3 regions of the Rossellomorea yichunensis genome follow, and region 1 is predicted to be linked to each of the others. Evidence: riboswitches for the same ligand, from Rfam matches in the RefSeq annotation. Region 1 holds a riboswitch; each other region holds the start of a gene.
The links. A riboswitch is a leader RNA that binds a small molecule or an ion and turns the genes downstream of it on or off. The one in region 1 is predicted to bind S-adenosylmethionine.
Positions count from the first base shown of each region.

Region 2: linked by a shared signal. The riboswitch ahead of RSX31_RS04855 (YezD family protein) and the one ahead of RSX31_RS15105 (homoserine dehydrogenase) in region 1 are both predicted to bind S-adenosylmethionine.
Region 3: linked by a shared signal. The riboswitch ahead of RSX31_RS16045 (methionine ABC transporter ATP-binding protein) and the one ahead of RSX31_RS15105 (homoserine dehydrogenase) in region 1 are both predicted to bind S-adenosylmethionine.

Region 1 is NZ_JAVYAD010000005.1:208,716-213,700, reverse strand. Features, by position in the region: gene RSX31_RS15120 (helix-turn-helix transcriptional regulator) at 1-387, shown strand, start outside; gene RSX31_RS15115 (hypothetical protein) at 427-687, shown strand; gene RSX31_RS15110 (DUF2254 domain-containing protein) at 1,137-2,522, opposite strand; SAM riboswitch class I at 2,783-2,893, shown strand; gene RSX31_RS15105 (homoserine dehydrogenase) at 3,044-4,291, shown strand; gene RSX31_RS15100 (aspartate kinase) at 4,337-4,985, shown strand, end outside.
Region 2 is NZ_JAVYAD010000002.1:89,284-94,268, reverse strand. Features, by position in the region: gene RSX31_RS04875 (acyl-CoA dehydrogenase family protein) at 1-833, shown strand, start outside; gene fabG (3-oxoacyl-ACP reductase FabG) at 855-1,613, shown strand; gene RSX31_RS04865 (MaoC family dehydratase N-terminal domain-containing protein) at 1,635-2,084, shown strand; gene RSX31_RS04860 (MaoC/PaaZ C-terminal domain-containing protein) at 2,081-2,482, shown strand; SAM riboswitch class I at 2,647-2,752, shown strand; gene RSX31_RS04855 (YezD family protein) at 2,881-2,994, shown strand; gene RSX31_RS04850 (phosphoadenylyl-sulfate reductase) at 3,094-3,792, shown strand; gene RSX31_RS04845 (inorganic phosphate transporter) at 3,850-4,872, shown strand; gene sat (sulfate adenylyltransferase) at 4,914-4,985, shown strand, end outside.
Region 3 is NZ_JAVYAD010000005.1:436,858-441,842, reverse strand. Features, by position in the region: gene RSX31_RS16060 (6-phospho-beta-glucosidase) at 1-244, opposite strand, end outside; gene RSX31_RS16055 (GntR family transcriptional regulator) at 467-1,192, shown strand; gene chbG (chitin disaccharide deacetylase) at 1,213-1,914, shown strand; SAM riboswitch class I at 2,394-2,499, shown strand; gene RSX31_RS16045 (methionine ABC transporter ATP-binding protein) at 2,570-3,583, shown strand; gene RSX31_RS16040 (methionine ABC transporter permease) at 3,573-4,238, shown strand; gene RSX31_RS16035 (MetQ/NlpA family ABC transporter substrate-binding protein) at 4,299-4,985, shown strand, end outside.

The DNA of each region.
Region 1 (4,985 bases):
GCAAGAGATGCATTTCAAATGGCATATGGATTATTGAAGCATGAGTCCGATAAAGAAATGTATGCAAACAGCCTTTTTGGTTATATTGATAGTTCCATGAATGTAGACGGTTCCGCAAATAATGAAAAATATGCAAGTTTAGTAGAAGAGGGACAGGCATCTGTGAGAGATATGAAAAATCCCTGTATGGAAACTTTCTTTACAATGCTTGAGATCAGGGTCCATGAGGGAGAGCAAGCATATTATCAATATATAGAGAATGTCATCATCCCCCTATTGAAGGAAGAAGGGAAATACGCTCAGTGTAACTATTACATTCAAAAACTCTACATTCATAATCAAATGGATGGGATAGAGGCAAAAGGAAAAGAATGCGTTTTAAGCTGACGGTTATATGAACAGAAATTACAGTAAAGGAGTGGTTTGATGGAAAACCCGGATCGTTTAATTTCTTCATTTGATGAGGTGACATTAAGTGATTATAAGATGCCCATCATCTGTATTTATTCCAGCCCGCAAGATTATCAAGGCATGTTTGTAGCAAGGCTATTCGACGTGAATCAACCGACTCATTATATTTTGATGAGACCTACATTAGAAGCAATCAGAAGTGAAATTCCCGAACGTTTCTCAATCGTTCCGAAAGCAAAAGAGGAAGATCCGAGCATTGTCGAGACATGGATTTAATTCAAAGTAAAATGAGACTTGGACAAAAGTGTTTTAGTCTAAGTGAAACTCGAACAAATCTGCATCCTAGTATTTAGATTTGTTCGGGTTTATTATTTATTTTCGGACCACTTGATTTTAGCTGTTTCCAGCGGTTGATTGGAGTGCAAGACGAAGACTCCTGCGGGAAAAGTAGCTTATGTGAGACTTGTCCAGCTATAGGGCTTAGAGGCAAATGTCATAAGGCAGATCGTCCATGAAGGCAAAGAACGCCTTCAAGGCCGCTCCGCCTTATGCCAACCGCCTCTGAGCGAAGCCCCTCCCGCTTTTCTACCCGCAGGCTTGCCGAGGAGGCTCACGGGCTACCCGCGGAAAGCGTAGTCTTGCACGGAAATCATTAGCGGTATTAAGAACCGACACTTCTATTATTCGTCTTTATACCGTGGTTTTTTAGTTTTGCCCAGTCTCTTTTACGTATTTTCATTGGCAGAAGGGTAGAATTTACTTTCGATTTTCTTATATTCCCCAAGGTTTTCAGTTAAGCGTGCCAGCTTATGAACTTCTTGAAGAAGAAACGTTTTATCTAATTCATAAATGACCTCCCTTTCAATATGATCAATGGTATTACAGGCAAATTCCCAGATGTCCTTGTGTTTGGATGGCTGGATGGATTCTGCAATGAGCGCCAGTGCCCGCACAATGTCAGTAATGATTAAATGATTGTCTTTAGCATAATGTCGAATATAGCCAAACCCGCGATACAGGTAATAATCAAATGCTTCGGACTGGAGAATGACCCGGACTCTTCCTTCCCGGTCGATCAAATAAGGAGTGAAGGATAAGTGATCCTCCACCGTCAGCATAAGGTCAGCCATTTGATCAATCGTATTAGAGGCCGTTTTTGGATCATCATTCCCGAGTGCTTTGATTGCAACTTCAGCCAGCTTGTGAATCCCCATTTGCAGGTCCTGGATTTCGGTTTCTTTATGTCCCATTTCAATGAAAGTGAGATAGAAACCATCCGAAATATCGTTTGTCTCAGGTCCCCAAATACTCATGATTTTATTGCCGGCCAATATATAATCTCCTACTTTGTAATGAAGCTGAATGATGAGGTTATCCTGCATAGCCCGTTCGATTATTCCATGGAAATCGATTAACTGAATATACCCTGATTCCCTTGCCTGTAAGTGAATGATGTTCTCCTTCTCTTGTTCCATAAGGTCGCCATTTTCTGTTGTTCGATGGGTTTCTAAATCATTTTTTAACGTCTGATTGATCATCACTTCAGAAACCTGCTTCATATTGTACGTAATATTGTGCACCTGCATCCATGTGGAAGCATGGTTAATGAAGAAGATAAATGTGACAGCAGTAAGGAATGCAAGTCCGATCGTCATGATCGGAGCAGCTACGAACAGTTCTTCCTTTGAATCTCCGATAAAAAGAAAGAGGAGCAAGACATATACAAAACTGCCATTAAAAATTCCGAGGGCATGCTGTGTTTGTTTGTCCGAAATGAAGTCCAGGAGCATCCTGGGGGAAAATTGACCACTGAACATTGTGAGTACAACGAGCAGTGAATTCAAAGTGAAAGCACTGAGCGTCAGGATAGCCCCGATGAGTGTACTGACAAGCATGCGTGTAACAGATGCATCCATACTTAAGAAATCGGATGTATACTGAGAGATGTCGGCATACAGATCTATATAGAGGGTGAGTGCGACAAGCAGTATGGAAAAACAAATATAAAAGAACGGCATATACCATATGGTCAGCCGTATCTCACGCATTCTCTGCCGTTTGGACATAACCACATATTTTCTGATGGATAGTGGAAGCATTTTCTTCAACATAATTGATTTGTTTCCTTTCAAATAATGGGATATGGATTAGTTTTCCCTGCCAGAACATGTTAAAACGTCTCTTTGCAAAATAGATTTATAGGTTGTTAGACGATGCTGAATTTCAAGTAAACCGGTAGGAAATATAATCGCCTGTGACATTTGAAAGAATTTTTAAAAAATACTAAAAATAGTATTGACGAGGGAATAAATCCCCTTTATAATCCAATTCATACTCAAATAGCAAGTAATACCAAAACGAAACATTATATCTCTTATCAAGAGCGGCGGAGGGATAGGCCCGATGAAGCCCGGCAACCTGCAGGATCAGACTGCAAAGGTGCCAATTCCTACAGATTCCAAACGAATCTGGAAGATAAGGGGAGGAGCATGCTCATTTAGCCCTCTTCTTAAAAGAAGAGGGCTTTTCTGTATACCTTTTTCTTTTCCGCTTATATCCCTCAAGTGGATCTTCAACTGGAACGAATCATTCTTACGTATAAAGTGAAAAGTCGATAAAAGGAGGCTGAATGATGTCAGCGATTAATGTGGCACTTCTGGGGTTTGGAACGGTTGGGCAAGGGGTCTGTGAAGCAATCGATACTCATCAGGACAGATTGAAGGAAGTACTGGGTAAAGAGGTGAAGGTAAAGGCAATCCTTATTAAAGATCCCACAAAGGAGCGAAATATTGAATCATCCATCAACGTCACAACGGATTTCCAAGAAATCCTGGATATACCGGATCTACACGTTATCTTTGAAGCGATCGTGGGGGAAGAGCCGAGCTATACGTATTTAACACAAGCCATTGAGAAGGGGATTCATATTGTCACGGCCAATAAAGCGATGTTTGCCAAATATGGTCCTGAGCTATTGGAGAAGGCGAAAATGAAGGGAGTATCGGTCGGATTTGAAGCGACGACAGCCGGAGGGGTCCCTGTGATCGGCAGTATCAGGCAGCTTCTGAAGGTGAATGAGATCAGACAAATTCAAGGGATTCTGAATGGGACGTCAAACTTCATCTTATCTCAAATGAGAAAAAGAGGTCTTGCCTTTGATACAGCCTTAAAGATTTCTCAGGAGAAGGGATACGCTGAAGCCGATCCGACAAATGACATCGAAGGCCATGATGCGTTCTATAAATTGCTTATTTTAAGTCAAACGGCCTTTGGCAGACAGCCCGATTGGAAAAATATCCGACGAAAGGGGATATCCCATCTGACTGCAGAATGGCTCCAGGCAGCGGAATCCTTTCGATTGCGGTTTAAGCACGTAGGTTCTCTTAGACGGGATTCAGTGGATCACATCCAAGGTGAAGTAGAGCCGATCCTTGTACATGATACCCATCCTTTTTACGGTGTGGAGGATGTGGAAAATGCCATTTCCCTTAAGGGTAGTCTTGTAGGAAGGATCACCCTGCTTGGTCCAGGCGCTGGAAAGTTACCTACAGGCAGCGCCATGGTAGAGGATTTTCTGTCGTTGATAGAGAGAAAGTATACCGACTCTGCGGAAAGTACCGTGAATACGGGAGAGATTCATGATGAGAGCAGTCACAACTGGGTCTTGAGAATCCGAGAAAATGATGTGTATCAAAACTGGCTCCCTTCGTTCATATTAAAGGATCGTATTCAATTGGGCGATAACTTGTACGTATTTGTTGAAGGCACGAAAGAGACACTGGAATCGCTCCTTCATACACATGAACATATTCAAGCCGTTCCTATTTTAAAAGAAATTCCGTTGGAAAATGAAGTGAAAACTGGAGCTGCAGTTTCTTAAAAGTAATCTTTAATAAATAAGATCTGATGGAAAGTAGGGGTATCATTGAGTATGATCGTTCAAAAGTTTGGTGGAACCTCTGTTGGTTCTACAGATCGGATCAAACGCATGGTCTTTCATGTCATGAAGGAAAGAGAAAAAGGCCATGATGTTGTCGTAGTAGTATCAGCTATGAACAAAACGACTGATACACTTGTAAGATTGGCAGGGGAGCTCTCCGAAAAGCCAAGTAAGAGAGAAATGGATATGCTCTTAAGTACCGGGGAGCAGGTGACGATCTCTCTTTTGACCATGGCCCTGCAGCATAAGGGGCTGGAAGCCGTATCCCTGACAGGCAGACAGGCGGGAATTCAAACCGATGGAGTATTTGGGAATGCCAAGATTACCTCGATCAATACCGATCGGATAAAATCGGAGTTATCCAAAGGACGAATCGTCGTGGTAGCCGGTTTTCAAGGAATTACGGATAAAGGAGAGGTGACTACATTAGGGAGGGGCGGTTCCGATACGACGGCAGCTGCTCTTGCTGCCGCTTTAAAAGCGGATAGGTGTGATATTTATACGGATGTAGATGGGGTGTATACGTCGGATCCGCGAAGCGTTCCCCGGGCAGCGAAAATTGACACCCTTTCCTATGATGAGATGCTGCGTTTAGCCACTATGGGAGCTGGAGTCCTGCATCCGAGAGCGATTA
Region 2 (4,985 bases), on a different contig from region 1:
TTCCCACGATAAACGGAGAGAAAAAGTCCTGCTTCGCCATGACGGAACCGGGAGCCGGGTCCGATACCCAAAACATCCGGATGACCGCAGTGAAGGATGGAAATGAGTGGGTGTTAAATGGTGAAAAAACTTTTATTACGGGCGGAAATGAAGCAGACTTTGTCATGGTCATGGCGGTGACTGATAAGGAAAAGCATCGTAGAACGGGTCGGAACGGAGTAACCTGTTTTATTGCTGATCGAAGCATGGGTTGGACATCTGAATACATTCATACCATGGGGGAATGGGGACCTGCCAGTCTGTTTTTTGATGATGTGCGTGTGCCTGAAGAAAATATTCTGGGTGAAATCGATGGTGGCTACAATCTTGGCCTGGAATGGATCGGGTTCGCACGCTGGATTGTGGGTGCACAAGCGGTAGGTGCAGCAGAACGTCTACTGCAAATGGCGATTGATTATTCCAAGGAAAGAGAGACATTTGGAAAGCCAATAGCGGATCGACAGGCGATTCAATGGCAGATCGCTGATTCTGCCGTGGAAATCGAAGCTGCCAGATGGCTTGTGCTAAATGCTGCATTCACACTGGATCAAGGAGAAGATAATCGCCATGTTGCATCGATTGCCAAGCTGTACGGATCCAACATGGGCAATCGGGTAGTGGATCGGGTCCTTCAAATTCACGGAGGGATGGGCTACACAAGAGAGCTTCCCATCGAACGCTGGTACCGTGAAGCAAGATTGTGGCGGATTTATGATGGTACTGATGAAATTCAAAAACTGATCATCTCACGGAATCTATTAAAAGGGCATGTGAAAGTGGGCCAATTTGTTTAAAGGGATAGGGAGGTAATGTGAATGGGTGAAAGATTCAGAGGGAAAGTAGCTTTAGTAACAGGCGGGAGCAGGGGGATCGGTAAAGAGATTGCCAAGCTTTTTGCTCTAGAAGGGGCAAGAGTTGCCATCCTTGACGTGAATGAAAAAGCACTTTTGGAAGTCAGTGAGGAATTGAGCGAATATGAACTATATACAAAGGTTGCGAATGTAGTAGAATCCCAGGAGGTAGAAGAGGCCATAAACGAAGTATTTGAAACTTTCGGCTCCGTTGATATTGTCGTCAATAATGCAGGAGTCATCAGAGATAACCTGCTGTTTAAAATGACTGATACAGATTGGCAAACGGTCATGGATGTGCATTTGAAAGGATCATTTAACGTAGCGAAAGCAGCGCAAGGATATATGGTGAAGAACGGGTATGGCCGAATTATCAATATCTCTTCTACCTCTGCACTCGGTAACCGGGGACAGGCAAATTACGCTACGGCTAAAGCAGGTCTTCAAGGTTTAACGAAAACTCTAGCAATAGAGCTTGGTCCTCTGGGTATTACGACCAATGCTGTCGCCCCAGGATTTATCGAAACGGAAATGACTAGAGAAACGGCAAAACGGATCGGAATAACCTTTGAACAACTGGTGGAAGCGAGTCTTCAAGGCATTCCGGTAGGAAGAAGCGGACAACCGGAAGATATAGCGAATGCAGTGGCGTTTTTTGCAGATGAAAGATCGTCATTCGTTAATGGACAAATCCTCTACGTAGCTGGAGGGCCTAAAGCCTAATGGGAGAAAGAGGTGAAGGATATGTTTCAATCTTATATCGGTAAACGCTCAACTTCCATAGAAAATTGTGTGGAAAAAGGAGCGGTTCATAAGTTTGCCGAAGCCATCGGTGATCCACATCCCATATATGTGGATGAAGAAGCAGGAAAAAGGTCCAGATACAGGGGGAATATTGCTCCCCCTACTTTTCCACGAGTGTTCGACTATGGAACGATTGAAAGTTTTCATTTACCTAACGTCGGATTAATTCATGGGGAACAATCTTTTCATTATGAAAGACCACTAAAGGTCGGGGAATGTATTCAGTGTTATACAGAGATAAAAGATTACTATGAGCGGAAAGGGTCGGGTGGAACACTTGGCTTTCTTGTAATAGAAGATATCGGAGAAGACTCAGGAGGGAGTAGGATTTTCACCTCCGAAGCGATCGTCATTATCACTGAAGCGGTCAGAGAGAGGTTGGGAAAATGACTAAACTATCATCCTTTAATATAGGTGAAACGCTTCCCATTGTTGAATTAGCTCCAGTCTCGAGAATCGACTTAATCAAATACGCAGGCGCATCTGGGGATTATAATCCCATTCATACGATTGATGATGAGGCACATAAATTGGGTCTTCCAGGTGTCATTGCCCATGGCATGTGGTCAATGGGTAATGTCTCCAAGCTTTTTAGTGATCATTATAAAGAAGGATTTATCAAAGAGTATACCGTCCGCTTTAAAGGGATGGTTTTTTTGGACGATGTCATTACATTGATTGCAGAAGTATCAGAAAAACAGGATGATCATTTGCATTTTAAAGTTTTTGCCGTCAATCAGGACCAGAAGAAAGTGATTGACGGTAAATTGATATTTCAATTATTTTGATCATTCTTGTAAAAATAGTGTCCTATAGCTTTCATAAAGCGAATAGAAATAAAGAGAATGAAGGATTTCCAAGAAAAATAAGTCAAAATACTTAAATCCGATAGAAAAACTCGGGTTGACTTCCCGGCAGAATGTGATATTATTTAGAATATTAAAATTAATAACTCTTATCCAGAGTGGTGGAGGGATCTGGCCCCGCGAAGCCCAGCAACCTACGTTATGTAAGGTGCTAATTCCAGCAAAATGTGAAGTCATTTTGGAAGATAAGGTATTCTTACCTGAACAACTTTCCAAAATGGAAGGTTGTTTTTTTCATTCATGATTTTTCTGGATAAGATGAAAATTGGGGGAATCATGTGACTAAAGAAAATAATCAAGAAGCACAGTATGATGTAGTAGTGGATAAGATCACTTCGATGTTGAAGACGATGAGTTTCGGGTCAATTACCATTGTGGTTCAGGACGGTAAAGTCATTCAATTGGAGAAAAACGAGAAAGTGCGAATTAAATAAGCTGACTAGACAAACTAGAGGCGCATAACACAGATAAAGGAAATCCCTATATCTTGTTATCGCCTCTTTTTGTTTGGATGAGCGGGAAAGGGGTGTATCATGTTAACCTATCAAACTTGGAAAAAACCATCAGTCCAATTTGAAATTGATCCGGTCTATAAAGGAGCGGTAAACGTACTTGAGTGGACGTATGATCATTATGGTGAAAGAGTCGTATATGCATGCAGTTTTGGAATAGAAGGGATCGTATTAATCGACCTCCTAACCAAAGTACAGCCTGAAGCAACCATAGTATTTCTTGATACAGGTGTTCATTTCAAAGAAACCTACGAAACGATTGAAAAGGTGAAGGAAAAGTATCCGGGTATTACCATTCATATGAAAAAGCCTGAATTGACGATCCAAGAGCAAGCAGAAACATATGGTGATAAGTTGTGGGAGCGAAATCCGAACCAATGCTGTCAAATTCGAAAGCTCGACCCTTTAAAAGAAACCTTATCCAAAGGAAATGCCTGGATTTCAGGATTAAGAAGGGAGCAATCACCGACAAGAAGTCAGGTTGAATTCATCAATAAAGATGATAAGTTTCAATCGGTTAAGATTTGCCCTTTGATTCACTGGACCTGGAAAGAGATTTGGAGGTATGTCCATAAACATAACCTATCCTATAATCCACTTCATGATCAGGGGTATCCAAGTATCGGATGCTTTCATTGCACAACGAAAGCCATAGACATCAATGATCTCCGCTCCGGAAGATGGAAAGGAAAAGGGAAAACCGAATGCGGTCTTCATTAAAAGAGGTGACATTCTTTGTTTGAAGTATTCGCCCTGATCATAAGTTTGTTTTTCGCTATGAACATTGGTGCCAGTGGAGCGGCAGCATCGATGGGTGTTGCGTATGGTGCAGGAGCCATAAAGAACATCAGGGTTGCATTATGGATCTGCTCAGCCGGTGTCCTGAGCGGGGCGGTATTAGGTGGAGGAGAAGTAGTTAAAACCATAAGTTCAGGGATTATCCCTCAACATGTACTCTCCATCAAAATCGTGGTCATCATATTGTTATCCGCCACCATCTCCTTGTTTCTGGCAAATGTGATCGGGATCCCGCTGTCTACAAGTGAAGTAACGGTCGGAGCGGTTGTAGGAGTCGGAGTCGCATATCAAGTTCTTTATGTGAAGTCACTCTTAACGATCATGTCATTCTGGGTGATTGTCCCGGTCATTGCCTTCGGAGTTACGTGGGTATTCGGTATAGGTTTAGTAAAGCTTGAAAAGCGCGGTTTCCATTTTGAGAAAAAGTGGCTTGCATACCTTTTGATCATCGCTGGGTTCTTTGAAGCCTTTTCGGCAGGGATGAATAATGTAGCCAACGCCGTCGGTCCATTAGTGGGTGCGGGCTTAATGTCTCCCTCGCGGGGGATTTGGCTGGGAGGTTTATTCGTTGCCCTCGGAGCTGTCTTACTGGGGAAAAAAGTAGTGGAAACAAACGGGAAAAAAATTACACAATATTCAAAAGCCGAAGGAATTGTCATTTCCTCTACAGGAGCGATCCTTGTGATGGTGAGCTCACTGTATGGATTACCGATCCCGCTGACTCAGGTTACTTCGTCCTCTATCATTGGCCTCGGGATGGCGAAGAACGGCAAACATATGCTGCAAAAGAAAATTGTCAAAAAAATCGTCAAAATATGGGTGGTATCCCCTTTGATTTCACTCAGTATTTCATATTTTTTAGTAAAGCTCGTGATCGATAGCGATATGTATTCGATCGTGGTTCCAATAAGCGTCATTATCGCAACTGTGGGAGCATTATCCCTTATGCGGGTGATCAATGAAGAAAGGCGATCCGTTCACGAAGACGGAGGCGGAATTTAATCTTAATTCCGATTAAAACTATATGTTAAGGAGGATAAATGATGAGTTTACAGCCCCACGGAGGAACACTTGTTCAATCATATTTACCAGAAGAATCTTATGAGGATATTCTC
Region 3 (4,985 bases), 230 kb from region 1:
CAAAATCAGCGCCTATCAAGGCATCCCGCCGGTTAAGAGTCCATTCCAATTCAATCGGCACACCTGCTTTTTGGATCATTCGACGAGCAAACTGCCCGATAATCTCAAGCTTCTCTTTCCCTGCTTCGATGTCTACAAGCGTTATGTCTGTGACAGGAAAAGATTTGTATCGGTGGATGAACCCCTCGATAATTTCTGGTGTATAGCTTGATCCGCCTCCGATTATGACCACCTTTAATGACATTCTGTCGATCTCCCTTCATTTTGAAAGCGATTTCTATTTTTTTATAATGTATCATACAAATTTTTGCTCGTCTATATATTGTAATGACAAATATGAAATTTATGACTGATTTTTATTTAATTGTAATAACAAATTGTTTTTATGATAAAATGAATAGGAATAGAGAATTGATCGTGGATGTGTTATAACAAATATAGGAAGAAAGTGGAAGGGAGAAACAGAATGAAAGAGACACAAGAAGCAAAGGCCCTGCATTCGCATGTAAAAGAAGAAATCATCCACATGATTAAAAATAAAGAGTACGCTCCGAATACAAAACTGCCGACAGAGGCGGAGTTTTGCGAAAAGTTCAATGTCAGTCGTACGACGATCCGGACGGCGCTCCAGCAGCTGACACTTGAAGGTTACGTGTATCGCGAGCAAGGAAGAGGAACTTTTGTCGCAGAAGAGAAAGTCAGTCAAATCCTGTCCTCGACGATCGACAACTACACAGAGCAACTGCGATTACAAGGTAAGAAACCTAAGATCAAGGTACTAAGCATGAATGTCATCCCGGCAGAATCAACAGTGGAAAAAGCGTTGGAATTAAAGAATGGAGATCCCGTCAATCGTTTAGAGAGGATCCGATATTCAGACGGTCTGCCCCTGCAATATGAGGTGGCCTATCTGCCCTGGTACAAGACGCCCGGGCTTGATAAAGACGAATGTGAAAGATCTCTTTACAAGCTCCTGGAAACACAGTTTGAGATAAAAATTAAAAAAACCGTCGAAACGATCGAGTTGTTTTTAGCAGATGAACGAGTGGCAGAAAAGCTCGAGGTGCCTGAGGGGACACCTTGCTTTATGATTGAGACGACGGCTTATGTAGAGGATGGATCGGTCATCGAATTTTCCAAAGCGATCTTCAGAGGAGATAAAGCGAGCTTTCTTGTAGAAAGAACCTATTAGCGAAAAGGGGATGGGGGATTATGAGGAACGTGATCATCAATGCAGATGATTTTGGTTTATGCCGGGGGGTGAATTACGGCATCGTTGATAGTCACCGGTTTGGCATCGTCAACTCAACAACGATGCTGGTCAATATGCCGGGAACTCTGCATGCGGTGGAATTGGCGAAGGTTTATCCGGAATTACAGGTTGGGATCCATTTAACGCTGACATGCGGAAGACCAGTTTCTGGCGGAGTACCATCTCTTCTTGATGAGAGAGGCCTTTTCCGTTACACCAGCAGGATTTTTGAAGAAAAAGAAATCAATGTGGATGAGGTTGAAATGGAGTGGGAGGCTCAGATGGATAAATTCCTATCATTCGGTCTGCCCCTTTCTCATATTGACAGTCATCACCATGTTCATAGCTTTCGGCCACTGATCCCGGTGGTGAAGAGGTTGTCGGAGCGCTTTGGGGTTCCGGTCCGGAATGTGCCCTGTGATGGGTTAGACGCAATGAATGTGTTAACCGATCGGTTCTCGATGGACTTTTATGGTGACGGAGTGTCGGTTGAAGGATTGAAGAGGATATTGGACAGCAGGGATGAAGGTGAGACGCTTGAGATTATGTGTCATCCGGCTTATGTTGATACATACTTGAAAGGGAATTCGTCTTATTGTGAGCAGAGGTTGAGGGAGTTGGATGTGTTGACGGGGATTAAGGAGTGGGCGTCTAGTTTTTGATTGGTTGATTGGGAGATTAGAATGTTTGATGTGAGTTGTTATGACAAATGGGGTGCTGCTATGGAAGGTAGTGCCTTTTTCTATTGGTAATGGAGATTCGTCCCATTTGGAGGTGGAAAGGAATGTTTTTGGATAGTATGTATGGTTTTGAGATGGTGTTAAGGCAGGATTTTGACTGAGATCGATGTGAAATACATGGATTGATAGGATAAGAGAAGTTTTATTATCGACTTTTCATGATATATTATCGACTTTTGTCCTTTTATTATCAACTTTAGGAATATATTATCAACTGTAAAAAAAAGGACCATCACCACGACCATATCAAACCAAAGTTCCCCTACACAAAAAATCCCTCCCCTAGTGCACCAACGAAGATAACGCTTACATAAAAACAACTGAAAAATTCCCTATTGACTTCCATTCACATACCCAGTATTATCCTCTATAAGATAAAAATTTAGAAAATTACATACTTTCAATTATCCAGAGTGACCGAGGGATCAGGCCCTATGACGTCCGGCAACCTCCAGTATTGGAACGGTGCTAATTCCTGCAGAATGATTTCATTCTGAGAGATAAGTCGAGATAAACAGGCGATGCTTCTTTCAGTTGAAAGAGGCATTTTTTATTGTACAAAAAAGGGGTGTGCACATTGATCGAGATTCGAAATCTAGTTAAAACCTACAGTACAAAGAAGCAAACGGTGGTCGGTGTCGATAATGTTTCCGTAAAGATTGAAAAGGGTGAGATCTTTGGAATCGTCGGATACAGTGGAGCGGGGAAGAGTTCACTCATTCGCTGCCTGAATCTATTAGAAACCCCTACATCAGGAGAAATCATCATTGATGGACAGGATTTTACGAAGCTCACGTCCAAACAATTAAGACTCGCCCGTCAAAAAACGAGCATGATTTTTCAACATTTTCACCTGATCAAATCCAAAACGGTGTTTGACAATCTGGCGTTTGCCTTGAAAGCAGCTAGTGTACCGAAAGCGAAAATAAAGCCCAGGGTTGTCGAGCTTCTGGAGATGGTCGGTCTATCGGACAAAGCGGACGCGTATCCGGCCCAGCTCAGTGGAGGACAAAAGCAAAGAGTCGGGATTGCGAGAGCCCTTGCGAATAACCCATCGGTTTTACTTTGCGATGAAGCGACATCGGCACTCGATCCGAATACGACGAAATCGATCTTGAAGCTATTGAAAAAAATCAACAAAGAACTGGGTTTGACGATCGTACTCATCACCCACGAGATGGAAGTGGTGAAAGAAATCTGCGACCGGATGGCCGTGATGCAGGATGGAAAGATCGTGGAGGAAGGTCCGGTTTACGACCTGTTTGCAGAACCGAAGCAGCCTTTAACGAAACAATTCATTGAAACGATCCTTCAATTTGAACTCCCTCCGCACCTTGTGGAATCAAGGAAAGGAAAGCTGATCAAAATCCAATTCAAAGGATCGATCGCAGAGGAAAGCGTCGTATCGGAAGTGTTCCAGAAATACAAGGTGCGAGGCAATATCCTTCACGGCAAGATTGAATATATTCAGGAAGTGCCACTGGGGATTTTTATCATGGAACTGATCGGCTCCCATGACGAGATCGAAGCCGCGATCCGGTTCATCACGCTGAAGACGCAGAGCTTGGAGGTGCTTGAGAATGCTGCCTGATTCATTGACTGCGATTTTACCAGAATTGAATAAAGCCTTTTTTGAAACGGTATATATGGTGGGGATTTCACTCGGAGTTGCGATTTTAGTGGGATTACCGCTCGGGATTCTTCTTTTCGTAACAGACAAAGGCTTGTTTTTACAAAATAGTTTGATCAAAAAGGTCGTTGGATTTGTCGTCAATATGGTGCGGTCGGTTCCGTTCATCATTCTATTAGTCGCACTCTTACCATTAACCAAACTGTTGACCGGAACCACGATCGGACCGACGGCAGCATCCGTATCACTCTCTGTTGCGGGAATTCCGTTTTTTGCGAGAATGGTAGAAACATCATTGCGTGAGATTGATAAAGGTGTCATTGAAGCCTCGGTTTCGGTTGGGGCAAGCCCTTGGATGATCATTAAGGACGTGCTGTTACCGGAAGCTCGTCCAGCGGTGATTCAAGCAATCACGATTACAACGATCAGTTTAGTTGCCTATTCTGCCATGGCCGGCATTGTCGGTGGAGGGGGAGTCGGGGACCTGGCAATTCGCTTCGGGTACTACCGATATGACAACACGGTGATGATCACGACCGTCGTCATTTTAATTTGTTTGGTTCAGCTCATCCAATATACGGGTGATGTGTTTGCACGATTAGTCGATAAACGATAACTACTCTAGGGGGAACAACAAGTGAAAAAGTGGATTTTATTCGTAGCATTAGCGGTAACAATGAGCATTCTTGCAGCTTGCGGCGGGGACGAAGCAAGTTCAAGCGCAGAAGATAAAAAAGAGGTAACCATCGGAGCGACATCCGGACCATACAGTGATATGGTGACAAAAGCGATCAAGCCAGGACTTGAAGAAAAAGGATACACGGTGGAAGTGAAAGAATTCAGTGATTACATCCAACCGAACAACGCGCTGGCCCAAGGAGATCTGGATGCGAACCTTTTCCAGCATAAAATCTACATGGAAACCTTTGCGAAACAACATAACATGGATTTATCCGAAGTGATTGTCGTACCAACGGCTCCAATGGGAATCTACTCACAGAAATTTAATTCGATTGAAGATATCAAAGAAGGCAGCGCCATTGCCATTCCAAACGATCCGACGAACGCAGCCCGGGCGTTTCAGATTCTGGAGGATGCTAAGCTGATCACGTTAAAACCGGATACAGATCCATTGACGGTGTCAGAAAAAGACATTGCTGAAAACGTGAAAAACCTGCAGTTCAAACCAATCGAAGCAGCCCAGCTTCCAAGGGCCGTTGACAGTGTGGATCTATCTGCGGTTCCAGGGAACTACGCACTTGCTGCCGACATGGACTTACTTGATGCACTTCAGCTGGAGGACATGCCTGATCAGTATCGAAACCGAGTGGTTGTAAATACGAAGGACGTTGACTCACAGCTG